3 regions of the Bradyrhizobium sp. USDA 3650 genome follow, and region 2 is predicted to be linked to each of the others. Evidence: predicted binding sites of a transcription regulator. Region 2 holds the regulator's gene; each other region holds the start of a gene.

The links. The regulator LexA, encoded in region 2, represses DNA repair genes until DNA is damaged. The targets are predictions, from matches to a motif close to TGTTCNNNNTGTGTTCNG.
Region 1: ACVIN2_RS20585 (YifB family Mg chelatase-like AAA ATPase) is a predicted target of LexA. The motif match lies at 3,257-3,274, and genes of this name have one in related genera.
Region 3: ACVIN2_RS30695 (ATP-dependent helicase) is a predicted target of LexA. The motif match lies at 5,842-5,859, and genes of this name have one in related genera.

The regions. Positions count from the first base shown of each region.
Region 1 covers NZ_JBSRZG010000001.1:4,408,306-4,416,318, forward strand. Annotated here, with positions in the region: gene ACVIN2_RS20570 (ATP-binding protein) at 1-538, opposite strand, end outside; gene ACVIN2_RS20575 (hypothetical protein) at 679-1,146, opposite strand; gene ACVIN2_RS20580 (hypothetical protein) at 1,265-1,606, opposite strand; gene ACVIN2_RS20585 (YifB family Mg chelatase-like AAA ATPase) at 1,660-3,198, opposite strand; gene ACVIN2_RS20590 (PilZ domain-containing protein) at 3,425-3,670, shown strand; gene ACVIN2_RS20595 (tetratricopeptide repeat protein) at 3,750-4,535, shown strand; gene ACVIN2_RS20600 (AAA family ATPase) at 4,559-5,848, opposite strand; partial or broken gene ACVIN2_RS20605 (CpaD family pilus assembly protein) at 5,845-6,580, opposite strand; gene ACVIN2_RS20610 (type II and III secretion system protein family protein) at 6,638-8,013, opposite strand, start outside.
Region 2 covers NZ_JBSRZG010000001.1:229,462-237,474, forward strand. Annotated here, with positions in the region: gene ACVIN2_RS01100 (ComEC/Rec2 family competence protein) at 1-1,867, shown strand, start outside; gene ACVIN2_RS01105 (GAF domain-containing protein) at 1,877-2,818, opposite strand; gene ACVIN2_RS01110 (hypothetical protein) at 3,040-3,474, opposite strand; gene lexA (transcriptional repressor LexA) at 3,964-4,665, opposite strand; gene ACVIN2_RS01120 (molybdopterin molybdotransferase MoeA) at 4,841-6,052, opposite strand; gene ACVIN2_RS01125 (hypothetical protein) at 6,279-6,470, opposite strand; gene ACVIN2_RS01130 (HAD family hydrolase) at 6,639-7,271, opposite strand; gene ACVIN2_RS01135 (alpha-hydroxy acid oxidase) at 7,280-8,013, opposite strand, start outside.
Region 3 covers NZ_JBSRZG010000001.1:6,533,215-6,541,227, reverse strand. Annotated here, with positions in the region: gene ACVIN2_RS30725 (caspase family protein) at 1-1,163, shown strand, start outside; gene ACVIN2_RS30720 (SulP family inorganic anion transporter) at 1,303-2,970, shown strand; gene ACVIN2_RS30715 (hypothetical protein) at 3,172-3,534, opposite strand; gene ACVIN2_RS30710 (FAD-binding oxidoreductase) at 3,585-5,009, opposite strand; gene ACVIN2_RS30705 (thioesterase family protein) at 5,097-5,603, shown strand; gene ACVIN2_RS30700 (DUF1328 domain-containing protein) at 5,609-5,782, opposite strand; gene ACVIN2_RS30695 (ATP-dependent helicase) at 6,023-8,013, shown strand, end outside.

The DNA of each region.
Region 1 (8,013 bases), 4.2 Mb from region 2:
GGGTTGCGATCTTCTGGTCGTGAATGCGCGTGCCGTTGCTCTCGCGGGCGCTGTCGCCCTGCTCCAGTACGTCGAGATCAAAGCGCGTGCCGACCAGCGCGCCGCGCGCCTGTCCGGCAAGCGCGCAATAGGCGTCGTTGGCGAAGGTGATGCGGCCGCTCGTGTCGCGCAGCACGATCAGATCGCCCTGCTGTTCGAACAGGCTGCGAGCGCGTTCTTCCGCTTCCTTCAGCTCCCAATTGCGGTCGATCAGCGTTTCGTTGTGGGCAGCCAGCGCACGCATCCGCTTGTTGACGAAGCGCAGGCGCATGCTGAGCGTGGCGAGGCCGAGGCAGGCGAGCGCGAACAGGAAGCTGACGCCGATCGCAAACGCATTGGGATCGTAGCCGGAATTCTCTGACCGGCTGCCGGAGACGAAACCATAGGCGCCGCCGAAGGTCGCCGAAAAGATCATGGTGGAGCGGATCGCGAAGGCGACTCGGGGGTACTGTCGCCTGAAGCGGCGCATGCGCACCTTGATCCGGAACGTCCGATCCATCGCCACCGACCCGACTCTTTTCTTAAAACGCTGTGCTCGCTGTCGACGACGATGTGCCGCCGACCTTGCGAACAGTTTGAGGCCCTGCGACCGCCTCCAAACAGGGTTGACGAGGTGTTAACGGTGCAGAGCGAGGCGGTTCAAAGCGAAGCGGCCTGGAGGTGGCGGTGGCCGCCGCGGGCGCCGACGATCAGCGCCGCCGCCTCGCGCTGGGAGAAGGTCTTCGAGCGCACATAGACGCGGTAATCCGCCGGCCCCTCGCTGGAGAGATAGATCACCTGACCGCCGTCGACGGGGTGCGCGGCAATCGAGATCAGGCGAGTCGAGGGGTTGGCCTGGCAGGACTCCGATTCCGAACCGGGGCCGTCGTCGACGACGGCGAAGTCGGCAGCGTCGGCGTCCTCGGTGATCTGAACCCGCACCGTGGCGCGCGCGGGATCATCGGTGAAGGCGACATGCACGCCAGCGGTCCAGAACAGCGACGTCAGCTCGACCGAGGTGTCGCCGAGGGCGATGCAGGGATGCGAGACCGATCCGATCTCGCTGCGGGCAAACACCGCGGCCGCCAACAGGGGAACAACCGAGGCCAGGATCTTGAAACGCAACATGACACGCTACTCGCCAGGCCCTGTGCGGGAACTGATGGGCCTTATGGTTTGCAGAGCGTAAAGGAAACTCGTTACCGCCGGGTTGATGCCGGTATCGGGGGATGAGAGTCTCGGTCGGTTAGGCGCTTTTGTTGGTTTTTCGCTCGACCTCAGTGAGAACCAAATAGCTGTTCCTGCCGAAGCTGATCGCCCACAGCGCCGCCCAGGCACCCCACCTGTTCCTGACCTCGATCTCGACGGTTTGGCCGGGACTGGTGCGAACGACGAGCGGCTGGCTCCTGCCCCAATCAATGCTCGCATCGATCGTGCAGGTGCCGGCCGGCAGCGTGATCTCCAACAAATCGTTGCGTGCAAGCTTCCCAACGCTGGTCCCGTTGACCCACAGCTCGTACGACCTCAGCCAATCGGCATATTGGGATGCGCGAACAAATCTGATGGTGCAGGCATTGGCATCGGTCATGATTCAATCTCGGGCATGGTGATGTTGTTGAGAAAGCTGCGGCGGCGCATCGCTCACGCCAGCTGGCGCACATCCTCCGCGAGCGCGCGGTAGGACAGCGCCTCGGCGAGATGGAGCCGGCCGATCTTGTCGGCACGATCGAGATCGGCCAGCGTGCGCGCCACCCGCAGCACCCGGTGATAGCCGCGCGCCGACAGCCGCATGGTCTCGGCGGCGTCGCGCAGCAGCTTCTGGCCTTGCGCATCCGGCTTGGCGATCTCCTCCAGCACCGAGGCCGGGGCTTCGGCGTTGGTGCGAACCTTCGGCAGGCCGGCGTCCGCGTAGCGGGCGAGCTGGATGTCCCGGGCGGCGGCCACGCGCGCGGCGACTTCGGCCGAGCCCTCTGCCGGCGGCGGCAGGATCAGATCGGCCGCGGTCACCGCGGGAACCTCGATGCGCAAATCGATGCGGTCCATCAGCGGTCCCGAGATGCGGGCCTGGTAGTCGCCGGTGCAGCGGTCGATGCGGCCGCGCTTGCAGGCATAGCCGGGCTCGAACGCATTGCCGCAGCGGCAAGGGTTCATTGCTGCGACCAGCATGAAGCGTGCGGGATAGGTGACGCGGTGATTGGCGCGGGACACCGAGACCTCGCCGTTCTCCAGCGGCTGGCGCAGCGAATCCAGCACGCGCGGATCGAATTCGGGGAGCTCGTCGAGGAACAGCACGCCCTGATGCGCGAGTGAGATCTCGCCGGGCCGTGCGCGCATGCCGCCGCCAGTGAGCGCGGCCATGCTGGCGGAATGATGCGGCGATCGGAACGGCCGCCGCGCCGTCAGCGCGCCGCCCTCGATCTCGCCGGCAACAGAGGCGATCATCGAGACCTCGAGCAATTCGCCCGGTGACAGCGGTGGCAGGATCGAGGGCAGCCGTGCCGCCAGCATCGATTTGCCGGCGCCGGGCGCGCCGATCATGAGCAGGTGATGGCCGCCGGCGGCCGCGATCTCCAGCGCCCGCTTGGCACTCTCCTGGCCCTTGATGTCGCGCAGGTCGAGCGGCGAGCTTGCTGCTTCATGCACCTTCGGCACGGGCCGCGACAGCACCTGCGTTCCCTTGAAATGGTTGGCGATCTGGATCAGCGAACTTGCGGCGATGATCTGGATGTCCGGGCTCGCCCACGCCGCTTCCGAGCCGCAAGCCGCCGGACAGATCAGCCCCTCCTCGCGTACATTGGCGCCAATCGCGGCGGGAAGAACACCGGCCACCGGCGCGATCGAGCCGTCGAGGCCAAGTTCGCCCAGAACGGTGAAGCCGGTCAGCGCATCCGGGGGGATCGCGCCGATCGCCCCCATCAGCCCAAGCGCGATCGGCAGGTCATAATGGCTGCCCTCCTTGGGCAGATCGGCAGGCGCGAGATTGACGGTGATCCGCCGCGCCGGCAGCGCCAGCCCCGAGGCGATCAGCGCCGAGCGGACCCGCTCGCGCGCCTCCGACACCGCCTTGTCCGGGAGACCGACGATGGCGAAGGCCGGCAGACCGGGCGCGACCTGCACCTGCACGTCGACCGCGCGGGCCTCGATCCCCTCAAAGGCGACGGTAGAAACCCGCTGAACCATGCCCGAACCAGCCTGCCCTTTTGCACAATTAGGGGTAGCAGAGCGGGCCGGTTCTTGCAAGAACAATACAGGAACATGCTCAGGGGCCGCAAGGCCCTAACCGATCGTAAACGCGACGAAGACACTACGCCTCGAATGCAAGCTGCTCTGCTCAGCACATCCCAACGAATGTCCGCTACTCCTAGGGGTGCGGGATGGGCCGTGGTCTAACGGGTGAACAATTCAAATGCTTGCAAATCGCCGGAGAAGCGAACGACGGATGTGCACGCGGCTCGCCAAGATTCACTTTGGCGCGGGTTCGCTGCCGCGGGATTGCACGATCACGGATATTTCGGATGGCGGCGTGAAAGTGGTGGCGGAGTTCCTGGAAGTGCCGCCGCAATTCACCATCATCTTCGCGCCCGACTATTCCCGGCAGTGCCGCCTGCGCTGGCGCATCGGCTGCGAGTTCGGCGCTGAATTCACCGACTGAGCCGCGCAAGCGCCCCGCCTTAACGGGACTTTAGCGTTAATCGGTAAGCATCTCTGATCAGTCGCCGAGTGATCAGAGTATGTCCAAGCGTTTGTCCGTCGCCTCTCCTCCGGCGAGATATCTGTTTTCCGCGCTTCTGATCCTGGCCCTCGGCGGCTGTCAGACCACCGGCATTGAGGACATCACCGGCGCGCTCGGCGGAAAGTCGGACACGGCTGGCAGGGCCGACGCCAAGCCGGAAGCAAGGCCGGACATGGACGCGCTGCGCGAGCGCTATCGCGCCAAGCCTGGCGATCCCAACGTCGCGCTCGAATACGGCAAGGCGTTGCGCCAGACAGGTCAGCGCGCGCAGGCGCTCGCGGTGCTGGAGCAGGCCGTGCTCGCCCATTCCAGCAACAAGGCGCTGCTGGCAGGCTACGGCCGCGCGCTCGCCGACAGCGGCAGTTTCCAGCAGGCGTTCGACGTCCTCGGCCGCGCGCATTCGCCCGAGGATCCCGACTGGCATATCCTGTCGGCGCAGGGCGCCGCGCTCGATCAGCTCGGCCGCAACGAGGAAGCGCAGCAATATTACGCCGCCGCGCTCAAGATCGTGCCGGACGAGCCGTCGGTGCTGTCCAATCTCGGACTGTCCTACATGCTGCAGAACAATCTGCCGCGGGCAGAGGAAACGATGCGCCGGGCGCACGCGCGCAATCCCGCCGATCTCCGCGTGCGCGCCAATCTCGCGCTCGTGCTGGGACTGGAAGGAAAGCAGGCCGAGGCCGAGACCATCGTCAAGGCGGACCTGCCGCCGGATCAGGCGGCGGCAAAGGTCACGGCGCTGCGGCAATTGCTGGTGAAGAAGCAGCAGCGGGCGGAGAAGTAACCGCGCGCGTCAGGATGCCTTGGTTACGACGCCTTGCGATGCGGGGCTGATCCGCGCCCCGAACGGCCCTTCAGCTTCTTCAGCAGCGGTCCGAACAGCGAGCGCTTCGGCTTCTTCACCTCGCCGCGCCCGGCGAGGCGGTTCGCCATGTTCTGGAACAGCTCGGTGGTGCGGTGGCTCTTGGAGACCTCCGCGATCATCTGGCCGTTGTTGGCCGCGGTCGAGAACAGCTTCGAATCGAACGGGATCACCGCGATCGGCTGGCTCTCCATGGTCTTGGCGAAGGCCTTGACCTCGATCTCCGCACGCTTGGGCATGCCGACCTGGTTGATGCAGTAGAGCGGTGGCCGGTCGTTCGGCCGCGCCGCCTTCAACACGTTCAGCATGTTCTTGGTGTTGCGGAGGTTCGCAAGATCGGGCTCGGCCACGATCACGATGTCGTCCGCGTTGACCAGCGCACGCCGCGTCCAGCCCGACCATTGGTGGGGAACGTCGAGCACGATGCAGGGCGTGGTCATGCGCAGCGTGTCGAAAACCGCGTCGAAGGCCTCCGCGCCGAAATCGTAGACGCGGTCAAGGGTGGCAGGCGCGGCAAGGAGGCTGAGACGCTCGGTGCATTTGGAGAGCAGACGCTCCATCAGGGCCGTGTCCGGCCGATCCTGCGACAGCACCGCATTGGCGATGCCCTGCACCGGGTCCTGATTGTAGTCGAGACCGGCGGTGCCGAAGGCGAGGTCGAGATCGATCACGACGGAATCGAGCGCGAGGTCGCGGGCGATGGTCCAGGCCACATTGTGCGCGACGGTGGAGGCACCGACACCGCCCTTGGCGCCGACCACCGCGATGACGCGGCCGGTGATGATGGTTTCAGACGCCGAGAACAGGCTGCAGATCGAGCGGACGACGTCGAGCGTTTCGACCGGTCCCACCACATAGTCGTTGACGCCGCGGCGGACCAGCTCGCGATAGGGCGCGGTGTCGTTGGGATTGCCGATCACGACCACGCGGGTGCCGGGGTCGCAGACGCCGGCGAGGTCGTCGAGGCCCTCGAGAATGTCGCGCGTGCCGTCGGATTCGATCACGATGACGTTCGGCGTCGGCATCGTTTCATAGACTTCGATTGCCGCAGCTAAGCCACCATCCTTGGCGGTGAGGTGCGCCTTGGCGAGACGGCGATCCTGCCCGGCCGCGGTCACCGCGGCGAGCGTCTGCTCGGTCTCGCAAAACGCCTGCACGGAGATACGAGGAACCGGCGCAATGTGTTCCTCGGGGTGCTGCGGATCGTCCGCTTCTTCGTCGTGGACGCGTGTCATCTGCCTGTGTCGCTGAGTTTTGCCTTGTCGGCGTCTGGATTGGTGGTCCCGACCGGCGTGCCCTTGCGATAGCGCTCGAAGGCCATGTCGCGCCGTGCGTTATAGGCCGGCGTCTCGGACCGCGGCTGCTCGAGGTCGGCCGGATTGTCGATCATGGCCGCGAGGTTGCGCTGGCTGGCGCAGCCCAGATTGAAATAGGGCCGCGTTCTCGTTGTAGCCGGGGTCGAGGATGGAGGGGCCGAGATCTTCCGGCCACAGCCCGCAGGGGCCCGCGACCGCGGCGATCCGGGAATAGCTCAGACGGATGGTGGGCAGCAGTCCGGGATCCTCAGGCCGATAGGGATGCTGGACGATGGCACGCGCAGGTACGCCGCCGGAGGCGAGCACGGACCGGATCTCGTGATAGGTCGCTGCGGCCGCGCGCGAATTCGCGGCGTTGACGGGGACGTCGACGACGACCGAGCCGGTGCCTTCGCGCACCCAGTCCCGGGCAATGCCGGCGACGTCCGCGTGCTGCGCGGCCGAGAGGCCGCCGCGAGCCTTGCCGACGAAGATCACGATCGACTTCTTGGCTTCCTGCACCGCGATCGGGTGACGCTGGCGATAGTCGGTCGGCACCGTCTGGGTGACGATCTCGCCGGTGGTGTTGCAGGCGCCCAGCATGACGGAGAGCCCCGTCAGTGCCAGCGCCACGCTCAACTTGCGACGTCGATCGGCCATGGTCTTCGTCATCGCTTCATCCCCTCGTGCCCCGTCTCTTGTCCCGTTCCCCAAGCCGTCCGTTCGTCATCAGTCGATGATGAAACCGAAATCACCGGGCGTGCCCGCGATCGGATCGACGCGGCGCGCGATGCCGTAGAGGCGGTTCATGCGGCCGAGCAGCGCCGTCTGGGCGTCAGAGGCCGGCGCAAAGCCGTCGTCGGGCCGGGACAGCTCCTTCTGAGCCACCGCGCGCACCACATAGGGCGTCACGATCACCATCAGCTCGGTCTCGTTGTTGACGAAGTCCTGGCTGCGGAACAGCGCGCCGATGATCGGCACCTGGTCGACGCCGGGCAGGCCGTTGATCGCCTGTTTGGTCTGCTGCTGGATCAGGCCGGCCATCGCCATCGAGCCGCCCGAGGGAATTTCCAGTGTCGTTTCGGCGCGGCGGGTCTGGATCGAGGGAATGGTAATCGAGTTGGTCGAGCTCGACGACAGCGCCTGGGTCACCGTGATGGCGCTCTGGTTCGACAACTCGGACACCTCGGTCATCACCCGCAGGCTGATCCGGCCCTCGCTCAGTACGACCGGGGTGAAGTTCAGGGAGATGCCGAACTTCTTGTAGGTGATCTGGGTGGTGCAAACGTGCGTGACGGGATCGCAGGCATAGCCCGACGGAATGGGGAATTCGCCGCCGGCGATGAAGGTGGCGGATTCGCCGGAGATCGCGGTCAGGCTCGGCTCGGCGAGCGTGCGCATGACACCGGCACTTTCCATCGCGCGCATCGTGGCGCTGACGGTCGCGAAGCCCTTGGTGAGCCCGGCGACACCTAATCCGTTGTTGCTGACGATCGGTCCGCCGCTGACCGAGAACGGGTTGGAATTGTTGAAGTTCACCACCGCGGTGCCGGCGTTCAGGCTGGCGCTGAGATCGACGCCCAACTGTTTGACGATATCGCGGCGCACTTCGCCGACGACGACCTTGAGCATCACCTGGTCGCGGCCGCGCACGACGATGTTGTTGACCACCTTCTCGGAGCCGCCGACCAGTTTGGCGGCGACGTCGCCGGCCTGCTGGGCCTCGACCGGGCTCGACACCGAGCCGGTGAGCATCACGCTGTCGCCGACGCCCTCGATCTGCACGCCCGGCAGCGACTGACGCAGCGCCGTGCGCATGCCGTTGAGATCGCGCTTCACCGCGATGTCGTAGGCGGCCACCTGCTGGCCGTCGGCGGCGAAGAACACGACGTTGGTCTGGCCGACCTGTCCACCGATGATATAGGCGCGTTGGGCCGAGCGGATCACCGCATTGGCAATCTTGGGATCGGCGACCAGCACGTCCTTGACGTCGCGCGGCAGGTCGATGACGGCGGACTTGCCGACGCCGAGCGACAGGAAGCGCGTCTTCGCCGGTGCGATCGTCCCGACCGGCGACACATCGAGATCCGCTGCCTGCATGGGCG
Region 2 (8,013 bases):
GTCGTTGTCGGGCTTTGTCGAGGCTCGCGACATCCGCGAGCGTACCGATCGTTTCGTGCTGCGCGTCACGGCGATGGAGGCGCAACGCAGCGACGTCAGGCTCGAGCGCGTGCGCCTGTCGGTCCGCAAAGGCACCGCGCCGGAGGTCGGTAGCTTCGTTCAGCTGAAGGCACGGCTGATGCCGCCGCTCGCGCCGGTGCGGCCCGGCAGCTACGACTTTTCGCGTGACATGTTCTTCCAGGGCATCGGCGCCTCCGGCTTCGCGATGGGCGCAATCACGGTGGCGCCGCCGCCTGAGACCGCCGGCTTGCGGCTGCGCTATGCGGCCTTCATGCAAGGCCTGCGCGATGCGATCGATGCCCGCATCCGGGCGACGCTCGACGGCGACAACCGGGCGATCGCGACCGCGCTGCTTACCGGGCGGCGCGATGCGATCACCACGCCCGTCAACGATGCGATGTTTATCTCCGGTCTCGGCCACGTGCTCTCGATTTCCGGTTATCACATGGCCGTCGTTGCCGGTGTCGTGTTCTTCGCGGTGCGCGCGCTGCTCGCTCTGATCCCGGGACTTGCGGCCGGCTTCGCCATCAAGAAATGGTCGGCGGCCGCCGCGCTGGTCGCTGCTGCGTTCTACCTGCTGCTGTCAGGCGCGGAGGTCGCAACGCAAAGATCGTTCTTCATGACGGCGGTGGTGCTGATCGCGGTGATGGTCGATCGCCGCGCCATCACCTTTCGCACGCTTGCTGTCGCCGCGCTGATCGTGCTGGCGGTCGCGCCGGAAGCACTGGTGCATCCGAGTTTTCAGATGTCGTTTGCGGCAACGCTCGGGCTCGTCGCCTTGGTGCAGATCGGCATGCCCAATTTGTTTGCCTCGCCGGACCATTCGGCGACCGCGCGCATTGCGATGTGGGGTGGCCGCGAGATCGCGATGCTGTTCATGGCCTCGCTGATTGCGGGACTTGCGACCACGCCCTACGCCGCGTTCCATTTCCACCGTGTCACGCCGTTCGGCGTGCTCGCCAATCTCGGCGCGATGCCGGTGGTCTCGGCGCTGGTGATGCCGGCGGGATTGTTGGGGCTGCTTGCTGCGCCGTTCGGGCTGGACAGCGTGTTCTGGTGGCTGATGGGGCTCGGCATCGACTGGATGGTCGCGGTCTCGCGCTGGGTCGCGGCATTGCCGGGCGCCGTCGGCCGCATCCCGGCGTTCGGGATCGCGCCGCTGATCGCGGCGAGCCTGGGAATCATCCTGCTGGGCTTGTTGCGCACGCCGCTACGCTGGTCCGGCGCCCTAGTGCTGCTGGCAGCGATCCTCTGGGGACTGTCGGCGCGGCAGCCCGACATCCTGATTGCCGGGGATGGCGCGAGCGTTGCGGTGCGGGGTAGGGACGGATATCTACACCTGATCAGGACGAGCAAGGACAGCTTTCTGCTCAAGGAATGGCTCGCTGCCGACGCCGATCCGCGCGATGCGGGCCGAGCCTCTCTGGCCGATGGCGTGTCCTGTGACGAATCCGGCTGCGTGACGCCACTGGCCGACGGGAGGTTGGTCGCGCTGGCACTGCGCGTCGACGCTCTCGCGGACGATTGCAGTCGGGCCGCGCTGGTGGTGACGACACGCCCCGCGCCACCCGATTGCGCGGCGATGGTGGTCGATCGGCAACGGCTCGCCAGCCAGAGTGCGCTGGCGCTGACGCAACGTGGTGACGGCTTTGTGGTTCACGCGGTGAGGGCGAGAGGCACGAGCCGCCCCTGGTTGCCAGCCGGCGCAGGCGAGGGAGATTTCGACGGCAGCCTTGCGCCGAAGGCGATCGCGCCCCGCATCAAGGACGCAACGCCGGCGGAGACCGACTTGCAGGCGGACGATTGATCGGATCGGTTACAAGTACCAGGCCAGTACGGCGTCGAGCCTGGAATTGCCGATGACCGGCAGGGCCACCATTCGGCTCAGTCCGGATGTGCAGGCTTCGTGACCGGCGACCGAGCCGTCATGCACCAGATCGTCGTTGAGCGCGGGCATGCCGGTGGCCCAGGCCCCGCCGATGCTGCCTTCGCCTCTGGCAATGGATTTATCCGCATAGAGCGCGGCAAGGTTGGTCTGCGCGCTGCAATCGCCGGCGCGGAACACCAGTGCCGAGCGGGTCTCGTTCGGGATCCAGATCTCGAAGCGTCGCGCAATCGGCGTGGCCTGCGCGGAGAGGAATGTCAGGACCCAGGTCTGGTCCGCGCCCGTCCGATAGGGCACGCCGACGCCGAAATTGATCCCGACCTTGGCCGCGTCCTCCCAGCGCAGAAAACTCCTGGCGTCGTGCAGGTCCTTTATGATCAGCGGCAGGCCCGCCTTCCAGGTGCGGCCAGGCAGGCCAAAGCCGCGAGGAAATCTGGTGTGGCGGGAGTTGAATTCAAACATGTCGGCGGTGCCGTAATAGCCGTCGACAAGCCCCATCTCGTGGGAGGCATCAGGGTCGTTGTGCCAGAGCTCGATCGCCCCGACATGCGCTTGGTCCTCGCCGCAGAACAGCACCATGACGGCTTGCAGGAATTCACCCGCAAACACCGGCACCGCGACGCCGCAGGTGAGGCCGGCCGCGAGCGCCTGATCGGTCCGTTTGAAATAGGAGTTGGCGAATTTGGTGAGGATCACGGGGCGGCCCGCGGCCCAGGCCTTGCCCGGAAGTCCCTCGTCATATCCGAAGTGCAGCTCTTCGCTGACGGCCTTGAACGCGGACAGCCCTTCGCCATAGAGACCGCCACCAAACTCCAGCCGCGTGCGCGTCCGATCGGGCACCCAGAGTTCAACGACGCGAAGGAAGGTTTTCATCGAGCGTGTCCGCCGTCTCAAGCCCTGACAGCATCGGTCATTTGGCTGCGAAGCGGACGTTCAAAATTCAGGCAGGGCGGCTCAAACTTCGTGCGGCGGAGAGGTGCGGGCTTGGTCCATCCGATTGGTTTTCGCGGACGCAAACCACGCCATCTCGCCGGCCACGGCCGGCGATGGCAATTCAATCCTGACCTCCGACCTCGTAGCCGGAGGCGGCTGTGTCAGCCGATCGGCAGGTGCCTGACGGTCGGCTGCCGGTCGGCGATAATCTGCGCCTTGTGCTCTCGCTCGGCGACCGACTGAGTTACCGGCAGCTGCAACACGGTCGCGCGCTGGCCTTCGACGAGCTGCGTCACCAGCACATATTTGCCGTCGGGGAATTCGATCGCGTCATGATGGCGGTCGGGAACGTGCGGGTCGATCTTGCCGAACTTGCCCACGCGGGAATTGATGGTGCGCGTCCAGATCCAGCGATTGTCGTAGCGAACGTCGTCGGCGAAGGCGAGCTCCGTTCCCGGCAGCAGGCAGACGGCAACGGACGGATCGGCTGCCGAGGCGAAGCCGCGCGTCGAGGTGCCGCGGAAGCTTGTCGTGACGATCGTCTCGCCGACTTCGGCGGGTCGCGACGCGACGGCATGCAGGCTGTAGTCACACATCGGGTGCTCCTCATGCTGGGATAGCAACCCGCGTCTCTTAATCGAGGCGCAGGCCTCTATCAGAGTTGAAGCATGAACGCTCTGCTTGGTTGTGGGCAAATCTGCGGCTGGTTTCCGCGAGCCGCGATCACATTATCTTTCCCGAGTTCAATAGGAACAAAGCGAGTTGCGATGCATTCGGGAGGCGCGTGCGCGAATATCGCCGGCTTGGCTGCGGCGGTCGAACTTGATCGCCGGATGGTGTTTCCTCGAACTCGAGCCGCGAAGCGGTGCCGTTTGAAGCGGTGCTGTTTCGTGGGCGTCGCGAGGAGCCAGCCGAAGGAGGGGCCGGATAGTCTGTGCAGAACCAGAACGACTATCCAGCCGGAGCGGACGATGATCCGCTCCAATCTGACCGGCGATGCCGGTAGGAAGCGCGCGAGGCGCCAAGCACCTCCCGTATGAAGTACTCCCGATACTAAGGACTCCCGGTATCAAGGACGCCCGGTATCAGTACTTCCGGTAAAGCCCGATCAGCTTGCCCTGAATCTTCACCCGGTTGGGCGGCAGGATGCGGACCTCATAAGCCGCGTTGGCGGGCTCGAGCGCGATCGAGGCGCCGCGGCGGCGGAAGCGCTTCAGCGTCGCTTCCTCGTCGTCGATCAGCGCCACCACGATGTCGCCGGTATCGGCGCTCTCGTTGCGCTGAATCAGCGCCATGTCGCCGTCAAGGATGCCGGCCTCGACCATGGAATCACCGCGCACTTCGAGCGCGTAATGCTCGCCCGAGCCGAGCATGTCAGGCGGTACGCTGATAGTATGGCTGCGGGTCTGCAACGCCTCGATCGGCGTGCCGGCCGCGATGCGGCCCATCACCGGCACCGCGACGGGACGTTCGCCGTCGTCCGCGGGCAGGCTGGAGCTCGCACGCACCTTGCCGAGATTGCCCTCGATGACGCTCGGCGTGAAGCCGCGGCGGCTGCCTGCGGCTGCCTGGAGCTCCGGCAGCTTGATGACTTCAATCGCACGGGCGCGGTTGGGCAGGCGTCGGATGAAGCCACGCTCCTCGAGCGCCGTGATCAGGCGATGGATGCCCGACTTCGAGCGCAGATCGAGCGCATCCTTCATCTCGTCAAAGGAGGGCGGCACGCCGCTTTCCTTCAGACGTTCACTGATGAACCGCAGAAGCTCGTATTGTTTGCGCGTTAACATCTCGACCAAAGTCCCCCGGTTGATGTCGTCCGATTCCGAGACGCAGAGTTCGGCAATAAGCCGCTACATACTCGAAACAAATCATGAACGGACACTATATGTTCGATACATGTTCCGCAACTGCTTAATTTACCGTGAACAGAGCAAAGTTCGCGGAACGCGCATTGCCGGACGCTCAGACGGGGAGCCGCAACACTTCGCAAGCCGTGCCGGCTTCGGCCTTCGGCGCGAACGGTGCGCGCACGAGAAGTACTTGTGCTGCAGCGAGATTCGCAAGCAGCGAAGAGTCCTGATGATTGACGGGAAGAACGACGCGCGTGCCGTCGTCACGCTCCTCCAGATGCGCGCGCAGATAGTCCTCGCGCTGGTCGTTGGCGCCGATTTCGCGGCCGAGCACGGCGCGTTCACGGCGATGGTGAATCACCGAACGGCCCGACAGGGCGCGAATCAGCGGCACCATGAACAGGAAAGCGCACACGTAGGACGACACGGGATTGCCCGGCAGGCCGATCACCCCCATTGCGCCGAGCCGCCCGTGCATCATCGGCTTGCCTGGCCGCATCGCGATCTTCCAGAACGCCAGTGCGATGCCTTCCTCCCTCAGTGCCTGCTGGACCAGATCGTGGTCGCCGACCGATGCGCCGCCGGTCGTGATCAGGATGTCGGCGCCGCTCTCGCGGGCGCGGCGGATGCCGGCGGTGGTCGCCTCCAGCGTGTCGGCGGCAATACCAAGGTCGATGGTCTCGGCGCCCTCGCTGCGGGCGAGCGCGTGCAGGGCGTAGCCGTTGGAGTAGACGATCTGGCCGTGGCCGGGCGTGGTGCCCGGCATCACCAGCTCGTCGCCGGTGGCGAGAATGGCGACCCTCGGACGCCTGAAAACGGCAAGGTGCGGATGGTTCATCCCGGCGGCGAGCGCGAGGTCGCGCTCGGTGAGACGACTTCCCTTGCGCAGGAGCACGTCGCCCTCGCGGAAATCGACGCCTGCGGCGCGGATGTGCCGACCGGCGATCGCGGCTTCCTTGATCGTGATGCGCTTGCCGGCGGCGACCGTATCCTCCTGGATCACGACGGCGTCCGCGCCACCGGGAACGACGCCGCCGGTGAAGATCCGCACGGCTTCGCCGGCGCCGACCGTCCCCGCGAACGGTCGGCCTGCCGCGACTTCGCCGATGACGGTGAGCTCCGAATCGATCGTCGCGGCATCGGCCGCGCGCACCGCGTAGCCGTCCATCGCCGACATCGCCTGCGGCGGCTGCGTGCGCCGCGCCGCGACGTCACGCGCGAGCACGCGATGGTAGGCCTCGTCGAGGGAGATCATTTCTTCCGGCAGCGGCTCTGCACCCGCCAGCACCGCGGCAAGCGCGTCAGAAACCGGCATCAAGGCCACGGCGAAAACTCCTGCTCGGCACGTTCGGGCGAATGTTCCGCAAATCTTCTAGCCGAGCGCGGGCGCAGAGGCAAAAACGGCTGAGCGCGCGCAGTCATCCCGCCGCTTCACATTGTTCCGGAAGGCAGGATCGCGCGCGTCGCGGCATGATCCGAAGAACCCGACAGATCGGCAGGAGAGTGGTCATGGAAGGGCGAGAACGACGAGCGCCCCGGGCCTGGATCGATCAGCTCCCTGGCTGCCCGGGAGTTACGTCGGGCGCCTTGGGCCCCTGATCCTTGTCGGGCAGCGGATCGGCCTGGGATTTCAGGTCGGCGGCCTTGCTCACGAGCTTGGCGGAAAGCTCCGAATCTGAGGTTGTCCTGGCGAATTCAAGAAGAAGAGAGGCCTGCTTGGTGAGGTAGGTCTTGCCCAGCACGATGATGCATCCGTTCGTAGAAGTCCCAACGGACTCTAAGAGTCCGGAAGGCGGTATTCCGTTCCGGGAACTCTGTATAAAAATGCACAAAGTGATTGGGTTCCTCAATTTTTCAAAATTGTTCCCGTTGGGCCGTGCCGCCAAGGGTTTCGCGACGACGCCTCGTCGTCAGATGCCCAATGCCTTTAATGCGTTCCCGACGTCACGCGGCGAGGTCACATGCACCGCTGTCAAGCCGCGCGCCCGCGCTCCCTCGATGTTTTCGGCAAGATCGTCGAAGAACACGATGCGCCCGGCGGGCACGCCGATTGCCGCAACGACGTGGTCGAAGGCCTGCGCATCCGGTTTGCGCAAGCCGATGCTGGACGACAAATACAGCTCGCGGAAATGGCCGAGGACGCCGGCATATTCCCTCGAGAAATGGTCCACGTGCGGCCGGTTGGTGTTGGAGAAAGCGTAGAGCGGCATCTGCTTCGCTGCGCGCGGCAGCAGCTCGGCGATGTCAGGCATTTCGCCGGCGAAGATCGCGTTCCAGCCTTCCAGGAACTGCGCGTCCGAAATGCCGATTCCAAGCGAGGCTCGCAATGAGGCGAAATAGTCCTCATCGCTGATCTTCCCCATCTCGTGCAGCCGATAGGCTTCGCTGTCCCGCACATAGCGCGCGACGATGGCTTCGGGCTTGCAGCCGGCATGTCCCGCCCAGCAGGCGATCGCCTTGGAGAAATCGATATCGAGCACCACGCGGCCGAGATCGAACAGAAGCGCATCCGCGCTGCCGGGAGAGAGCGATGTCACCTTAATCCTTTCACTCAGTATCGATACGGCTCGTGGTCGAACAGCGGAAACGCGCTGAACACACTCGGCGCATTGGTTGCGGTCGCCTGGTGCAGGCAGGATTTGTTGACCTCGGCGAACGAGGTCGCACCCAAGAGGCCGAGGCAGCGCAGCACTTCGTCCTCGAGCAGCTCCAGCATGCGGGCCACGCCGGCTTCGCCGGCCGCCGCCAGCGCCCAGCATTGCAGCCGGCCGATGCCGACGAGGTCGGCGCCCGCCGCGATCGCCTTGACGATGTCGGTGCCGCGACAAACGCCGCCATCGACCATGATCTTGGCGCGGCCGTTCACGGCGTCAACAATCTCGGGCAGCACATGCATGGCGCCGCGACCGTGATCGAGCTGACGGCCGCCATGGTTGGAGACGTAGATCCATTCGGCGCCGTGATCGATCGCGATCAGCGCGTCCTCTGGCGTCGCGATGCCCTTGAGGATCAGCGGGATCTTGAACTTTTCCTTGATCATCTTCACCGTCCGCCACTCCAGACCCTTCTGGTAATCGCCGCCGGTGGCACGCAGGCGGCTCTCGCGAACGTAGCGCTTGGCGATGTCACGTTCGCGACGGCTGTAATGAGCGGTATCGACGGTCAGGCAGAAGGCGGCATAGGCGTTCTTCTCGGCCCGGCTGACGACGTCGGCAACGAAGGCGTCGTCGCCGCGCACGTAGAGCTGGTAGAGGCGCAACGCGTCCGGCGCAGCTTCGGCGGTCT
Region 3 (8,013 bases), 6.3 Mb from region 2:
TCCAGATCGACGGCGAGAACTATCTCGTTCCCGTCGATCTCGACCCCAAGCGCGAGGCCGACATTCCGCTGCAAGGCGTACGACTGAACGATTTGCTCAACACGCTCGGCGCGGTGCCGACACGAGCCCGCATCTTCATGCTCGATGCCTGCCGCAACAACCCGTTCCCGGCGCTCAGCGGCGCCGGACACGGGCTCGCGATCGTCGACACCAAGGCCGGCGCGCCGGGCTCCTTCATTTCCTATTCAACCTCACCGGGCTCCGAAGCCGAGGATGGCTCCGGCATCGACAGCCCCTACACCACCGCGGCGCTGACCGTCGCCAAGCAGCCCAATCTGCCGATTGAGGAAGTGTTCAAGCGCATTCGCGTCGCCGTGGCGCAATCGACCGACGGACGCCAGATCCCCTGGGAGAGCTCGTCGCTGACGACCGACTTCAAGTTCTTCGGCGGCGACGGCAGCGGCGCTCAGCCTGCGCTTCCCGGCGCATCCTCCATGGCGCTTGCAAGCGGCACGCGCAGCCTCGAGGACTGGCGCAAGGATTTGCAGGGCAAGCCGGCCATGGTCGCCTATGAGATGGTGATCACCGACGACACCGTGCCGGCGTATCAGGCCTATATCGAGTTGTATGGTCAGGATACCCGTACCCCGCGCCTGCGCACGATTGTGGAGCGCCGGCGCCAGATGCTAGCGTGGGAGCGCGCCACCGCGATCAACACCCGCGCCTCGTTCGAGGCTTATCTGGCGAACTGGGACAACAGCGATCTGGCTGCGACCGCACGCAGGCTGCTGCTCCGCGTGCAGAACCGCAACTACGTCTTGCCTGCCGTGGTCGCGGCCGCTCCTGCCCCGGTCGCTGTCGCGATGGCGCCGACCTGCCCGTGCTCGACGCCCTCGGCACCGGCAACGCCGGTCAACCCGACGATTGCGCCCGTGATCAAGAAGCGCGTCGACAACACGCCGCCGAAGCGCAAGGTGGTCGACACGCCGCCCAGGCCGCGCCGGCCGCCGCCCGATGAAGTGATCTACGAGCGCGCACCGCCGCCGGATCGCGGCCCGCCGCCCGGCGCCATCATGCAAGGCATTGGCATCGGTGTCGGGATCGGCATGGGTATGGGCGGCGGACGCGGCGGCGACTATCACAACGACCGCGGCCGTTACTGAGACCGCTCGCGAGATACGGAGGACAGATCTGTCCTCCGTCATTGCCATCGGATGGAGATAAACTGCGTCTGCCGCTTCCCGATACGGAAATGCTGTAGTCTAACCGACTGACGCCAGGCTTTCCGGGGACTCCACATCGATGCCGCACGACGCTCACGCCAAGCCAGCTTGGCCGCTGTTTCGCTCACTCGCGTCCTATTCTCTCCCGGGCGACCTGATGGCGGGGCTGACGCTGGCCGCGATCGCAATTCCCGAGCAGATGGCCACGGCGCGGCTCGGCGGCTTCGCGCCGCAGATCGGCTTCTTCGCCTTCATGGCGGGCTCGCTCGGCTTTGCGATGCTCGGCGGCAACCGCTTCCTGTCCTGCGGCGCCGATTCCACGATCACGCCGATCTTCGCCGGCGGACTGGCGGCGCTGGCCGCCGCCGGCTCGCCTGAGTATCAGGGACTCGCGATCGCGCTGGCACTGATGGTCGGCGCGATGATGCTGGCCGGCGGTGCCTTCCGCCTCGGCGGCATCGCCAATCTCTTGTCCGTGCCCGTCATGGTCGGCTTCCTCGCCGGCATTTCCGTCCACATCATCGTGTCGCAATTGCCGGGCGTGCTGGGGCTGGACTCGCCGGGCGGGCCGACGCTCGATCGCATCGGTGTGCTCGCAAGCGAGCTCGGCCGCAGCAATCCCTTCACGTTGTGCATCGGCTTCGGTGTGCTGGCCGTGGTCTTCGTCGCCGAGAAGGTCAGCGCAAAAATTCCGGGCGCGCTGATCGGGCTCGTCGCCGCGACCCTGGCCACGATCGCGCTCGGCCTCGAGAGCAAGGGCGTCAATGTCGTAGGCCTCGTGCCGGGCACGCTGCCGCGGCCGACCTTTCCCGAGCTTGCACCGGAGCAATGGGTCCGCCTCGTGCCGCTCGCCTTTGTCATCACAGTCGTGGTGATGGTGCAGACTGCGGCAACGACACGCTCGTTCCCGTCCGATCCCGACAAGCCGGCCGATGTCGATCGCGATTTTCTGGGCGCGGGTGCCGGCAGCGTGCTGTCGGGGCTGTTCGGCGCGTTTCCGGTCAATGCCAGCCCGCCGCGGACGGGCATTGTCGCCGAGACCGGCGGACAATCGCAGCTCGCGGGTCTCGCCGCCGCTGCGATCGTGCTGGCGCTGCTCGCGTTTGGAACGGGATTGCTGCAGCACGTCCCGGACGCAGCCCTCGGCGGCATCCTGCTGTTCGTCGCGCTGCGCATCATCCGCGTCAAGCAGATCGCCACGATCTATCGCCAATCCCCGAGCGAATTCCTGCTGATCGCCGCCACCGCCGCACTCATCATCGTGCTGCCGATCCAGCAGGGTGCGTTCCTCGGCATCGTGCTGTCGCTGCTGCACGGCATCTGGAGTACGACGCGCGCGCGGCTCGTCGAGTTCGAGCGCGTTCCGGGCACCACGATCTGGTGGCCGGCGCATCCGCACATCGCCGGCGAGCGCATCGCCGGCGTCGCCGTGATCGGGCTGCAGGCGCCGCTGTCGTTCCTCAACGCGCCCGGCTTTCGCAGCGACGTGTCCAAGGTGCTCGGCGCGACGCCCCCGCAGCTGCTGGTGCTGGAGGCGAGCGGCATGGTCGAGATCGACTTCACCGCCGCACAGATCCTGCTCGATGTGTTCAGGGCGTGCAGCGAACAGGGTGTCACGGTCGCGCTGGCGCGGCTGGAATCGGTGCGTGCGCAGGACGCGTTCGAGCGATTCAAACTGTTCGAGGCCCTGCCCCGCGAGAACGTCTTCCACAGCGTCGACGAGGCCGTGCGGAAGTTGGCGAAATAGGAACAGCCTTGGTTCGCGCAGGTCGAGCCGCGAACTCGCTGTAACCTCTCCCGCCTGCGGGAGAGGTCGGCGCGTCCCCGGGCGATGCGAAGCATCGTCCCGCGCGCCGGGTGAGGGTTCTTTCCTCTTGGGGATTGTCCCGTTGCGGAGACACCCTCTCCCCGACCCTCCCCCGCAAGCGGGGGAGGGAGCGCACCGCTTTCACTGCGCCAATGTCGGATGATCCCGCTGCACCGTTTCGCGGATCCAGCTGGCATGGATCGCCCGAAACAGGATTTGCGCCGTCTTGAGGTCGTTTGCCTTCATGCAGAGATCGACGATGCGACGGACTGCGTCGTCGCGCATCAGTCCGTCCGCGATCTTCATCGCGATTTCCATAGCGACTTTCGCCGCGCGCTCGTAGCGCTCACTCTCGCGCTTGTCGTTGCGCGCGGACCCTGCCGCGCTGGCGGCAGCGGCGTCACAGATCGCACGGATGCGCTCGGCGGCCTCGATGTCGCCGAGCGGCCGTTCGATCGCTTCGTCCCAGATGTCCCGGCGCGTCTTGCGGGCGAACCACTGCATTGCCTGCTCCGTGGTGAGGGAGCGAGCATAAACGGCGGCCACGCCGGGCGCTACGCCTCCGGTACGATCTTGCCGGGATTGAAGATGTTCTGCGGATCGAGCGCCTTTTTCAGTGCCCGCATTGCATCGATCGCCTCGGGGCCCAGTTCTGCCGCAAGATATTTCTGCTTGCCCTGGCCGATGCCGTGCTCGCCGGTGCAGGTGCCGTCCATGGCCTGCGCGCGCTCGACCAGCCGATGCATGAACTCCTCGCCGCGCGCCATTTCGTCGGCATCTTTGGTGTCGCAGACCAGCGAGCAGTGGAAATTGCCATCGCCGACATGGCCGACGATCGGCGACAACAGGTTGAGCCGCTTGAGATCTTCCTCGGTCTCGCCGACGCATTCCGCAAGCCGCGAGATCGGCACGCAGACGTCGGTCGCGACCACACCGATGCTGTCACCGGGCCGCAGCGCCTTCACCGACCAATAGGCGTCGTGCCGCGCCTGCCACAGTTTTGTGCGATCCTCCGGCTTGGTGGTCCAGGAGAAATCGCCGCCGCCACAATCCTTTGCGATCTCGCCGAAGGCCTTCGACTGTTCGCCGACCTCGATCTCGCTGCCGTGGAATTCCATCAGCAGCAGCGGCGTTTCCGGCAGGGTCAACTTCGAATAGGCGTTGCAGGCCCGCACCTGCGCGGCGTTGAGCAGCTCGATGCGCGCCACGGGAATGCCGGTCTGGATCGCCAGGATCACGGCCTGACACGCCCCGTCCACGGTCTCGAACGACACCGCGCCGGCCGCGATCGTATCGGGGATGCCGCGCAGCCGGATGGTCAATTCGGAGATGATGCCGAGCGTGCCCTCGGCGCCGACGAACAGATGCGTCAGGTCGTAGCCGGCGGATGATTTCTTCGCGCGCGTGCCGGTCGTGATGATCTCGCCGTCGCCGCGGACCACTTTCAGCGCCAGCACACTGTCGCGCATGGTGCCGTAGCGCACCGCGTTGGTGCCGGAGGCGCGGGTCGAGGCCATGCCGCCCAGAGAGGCGTCCGCGCCGGGGTCGATCGGGAAGAACAGGCCCTGGTCGCGCAGATGCTCGTTGAGCGCCTTGCGGGTGACCCCGGGCTGGATCACGCAGTCGAGGTCCTCGGCATGCACCGCGAGCACCTTGTTCATGTCGCGCAGGTCGATGCAGATGCCGCCGGCGGGTGCGTTGACCTGGCCCTCGAGCGAGGTGCCGGTGCCGAAGGCGATGACGGGCACGCCGTTTTTCGCGCAGATCCGCACCACGTCCTGGATGTCGGCGGTCTCCTGCGCCATCACCACGCCGTCCGGCGGCTGGTTCACGATCCATGTGGTGGTATGGCCGTGCTGCTCGCGGACGGCCTGCGAAGTGATGAGGCGGTTGCCGAACCGCGCGGCAAGCTGCTCCAGCGCGCTCGCGAGGGCTTTCGGCGCCGGCCGCGGCGGATTATTGGTGATGGTCGTACCCACGGACGTTCCTCCCGACGAGACGAACCGTGGCAAAGGACATCTCACCGGTCAAGTCAAGCGACCGGACGCATAGCTGGGGAAGGACACATGCCGGAGACTGCTGCCACGACGATCGAGGGCGCACCGTTCCGCGCGTCGACCATGCAGATCGAGCCGCAATGGATCGACTACAACGGCCACCTCAACATGGCCTATTACAACGTGATGTTCGACCGCGCGATCGACCAGATGTGGCTGACGCTCGGGATCGGGCCGGGCTACATGAAGGAGCGCGGCGGCTCGACCTTCACTGCCGAATGCCACGTGCGGTATTTGCGCGAAATCCACCTCGGCGATCCCGTGCAGGTCTCGGTCTGGCTGCTCGAAGCCGACGACAAGCGGCTGCACACATTCCAGGAGCTGCGACACGCGACCGAAGGCTGGTTGTCGGCTACTTCGGAGAACATGTCGCTCCACATCGACATGGGCTCACGAAAGGTGGCGGCTTTTCCACCAGACATCCGTGAGCGCATTGCGGCGGTGGTCAAGGCCCACAGCGCCGTGCCGCGGCCTGAGGGCATCGGCCGCAACGTGGCGATGCCCTCGAAGCGGTAAGCGCGCTAGACCCTGTTACGGCCGCGGGCCAGTCCAACAACGGCCGAGACCAGGAACAACACGACCGCGATGAAGAAGATGATCTTGGCGATTTCGATCGACGCGCCGGCGAGGCCGCCAAAGCCCAGGATACCGGCGATCAGGGCGATAACCAGAAACGTCACAACCCAGCTAAGCATGATCCGAACCTCTGTTTCGATGTCTGTCTGCGATCGGCGCGGCTGACGCGCCTCACTTACAGAACCAATCGCCAACGCGGAACAATGGTTCCGGGCCGTTAGGGCCGGAAATTCGCCTGATCCGCAGGAACAAATTGGCTTTCCGCGCACGTGGAAAACCCCGCCCGCGGCCCCATATAGGGACCAATCCCTGTTAAGAAGGCTCCCCTTTCACCACCCCGCGGTGCCAACGTGGGGCAAATGATTCGCATGACCGAGCCGAGCAAGATCACGTCCCAGAGCGTCCCCGACCACCAGCCCGCAGCCGGCGGCATCGCCGCGCGCGCGCGCGCCTCGGTGGGCCCGCAATACCTGTCCGGGCTCAATCCGGAGCAGCGCGAGGCCGTGGAAACGCTGGACGGCCCGGTTCTGGTGCTGGCCGGCGCCGGCACCGGCAAGACCCGCGTGCTGACCACGCGCATCGCCCATATCCTGAGCCAGGGCCGCGCCCGCCCCTCCGAAATCCTGTCGGTGACCTTCACCAACAAGGCCGCGCGCGAGATGAAACACCGGCTCGGTCAGATGCTCGGTCATGCCGTCGAAGGCATGCCGTGGCTCGGCACCTTCCACTCCATCGGCGGGCGCATCCTGCGGACCCACGCCGAGCTGGCGCAGCTCAAGTCGAACTTCACCGTGCTCGACGTCGACGATCAGGTGCGGCTGTTGAAGCAGCTGCTGCAAGCCGACAACATCGACGACAAGCGCTGGCCCGCGCGCATGCTCGCCGGGCTCATCGACGGCTGGAAGAACCGCGGCCTGACGCCGTCGCAGGTGCCGTCGGGCGAAGCCGCCGTGTTCGCCAACGGCAAGGGCGGCAAGCTCTATGCGAGCTACCAGGAGCGGCTGAAGATTTTGAACGCCGCCGATTTCGGCGATCTGCTGCTCGAGGACATCCGCATCTTCCGCGAGCACCCGGATATCCTGCGGCAGTACCAGCAGCGCTTCAAATTCATCCTGGTCGACGAGTATCAAGACACCAACGTTGCGCAATATCTGTGGCTGCGATTGTTGTCACAGGCGCCCTCCTCTTTCACCTCTCCCCGCGTGCGGGGAGAGGTCGCATCGCAAAGCGATGCGGGTGAGGGGGACTCTCCAAGCACCGCGCCCGTGGAGACTCCCCCTCATCCCGACCTTCTCCCCGCAAGCGGGGAGAAGGAGCAGAAGACCCACGTCAAGAACATCTGCTGCGTCGGCGACGACGACCAGTCGATCTATGGCTGGCGCGGCGCGGAGGTCGACAACATCCTGCGCTTCGACCATGATTTCCCCGGCGCCAAGGTCATCCGCCTCGAGCGCAACTACCGCTCGACCGGCCACATCCTCGCCGCCGCCTCGCATTTGATCGCCCACAACGAGGGCCGGCTCGGCAAGACGCTGCGCACCGAGGACCACGACGGCGAGAAGGTCACGGTGACAGGCTCGTGGGATTCGGAAGAGGAAGCCCGCGGCATCGGCGAGGAGATCGAGCAGATCCAGCGCCAGGGCGACAAGCTCAACGAGATCGCGATTCTGGTGCGCGCCTCCTACCAGATGCGCGAGTTCGAAGACCGCTTCGTCACGCTCGGCCTGCCCTATCGCGTCATCGGCGGCCCGCGCTTCTACGAGCGCGCCGAAATCCGCGACGCGCTGGCCTATCTGCGCGTCATCAATTCGCCGGCCGACGATCTCGCCTTCGAGCGCATCGTCAACACGCCCAAGCGCGGGCTTGGCGACGCCACCGTGCAGATGCTGCACGATCACGCCCGCAAGCGCCGCATTCCGCTGTTCGAGGCGGCGCGCGCGGTGGTCGACACCGACGAGCTGAAGCCAAAGGCGCGCGGATCCTTGCGCGACGTCGTCGCCCAGTTCGACCGCTGGCGCGCCCAGCGCGAGGTCACCTCGCACACTGAGCTCGCCGAGATCGTGCTCGACGAGAGCGGCTACACCGAGATGTGGCAGAAAGACCGTTCGGCGGACGCCGCGGGCCGGCTCGAAAACCTCAAGGAGCTGGTGCGCTCGATGGAGGAGTTCGAGAATCTGCAAGGCTTCCTCGAGCACATCTCGCTGGTGATGGACCGCGACAGCGGCGCCGATGAGGACGCGGTGTCGCTGATGACGTTGCATTCGGCCAAGGGGCTGGAATTCGACAACGTGTTCCTGCCCGGCTGGGAGGAAGGCCTGTTTCCGAGCCAGCGGACGCTCGACGAACAGGG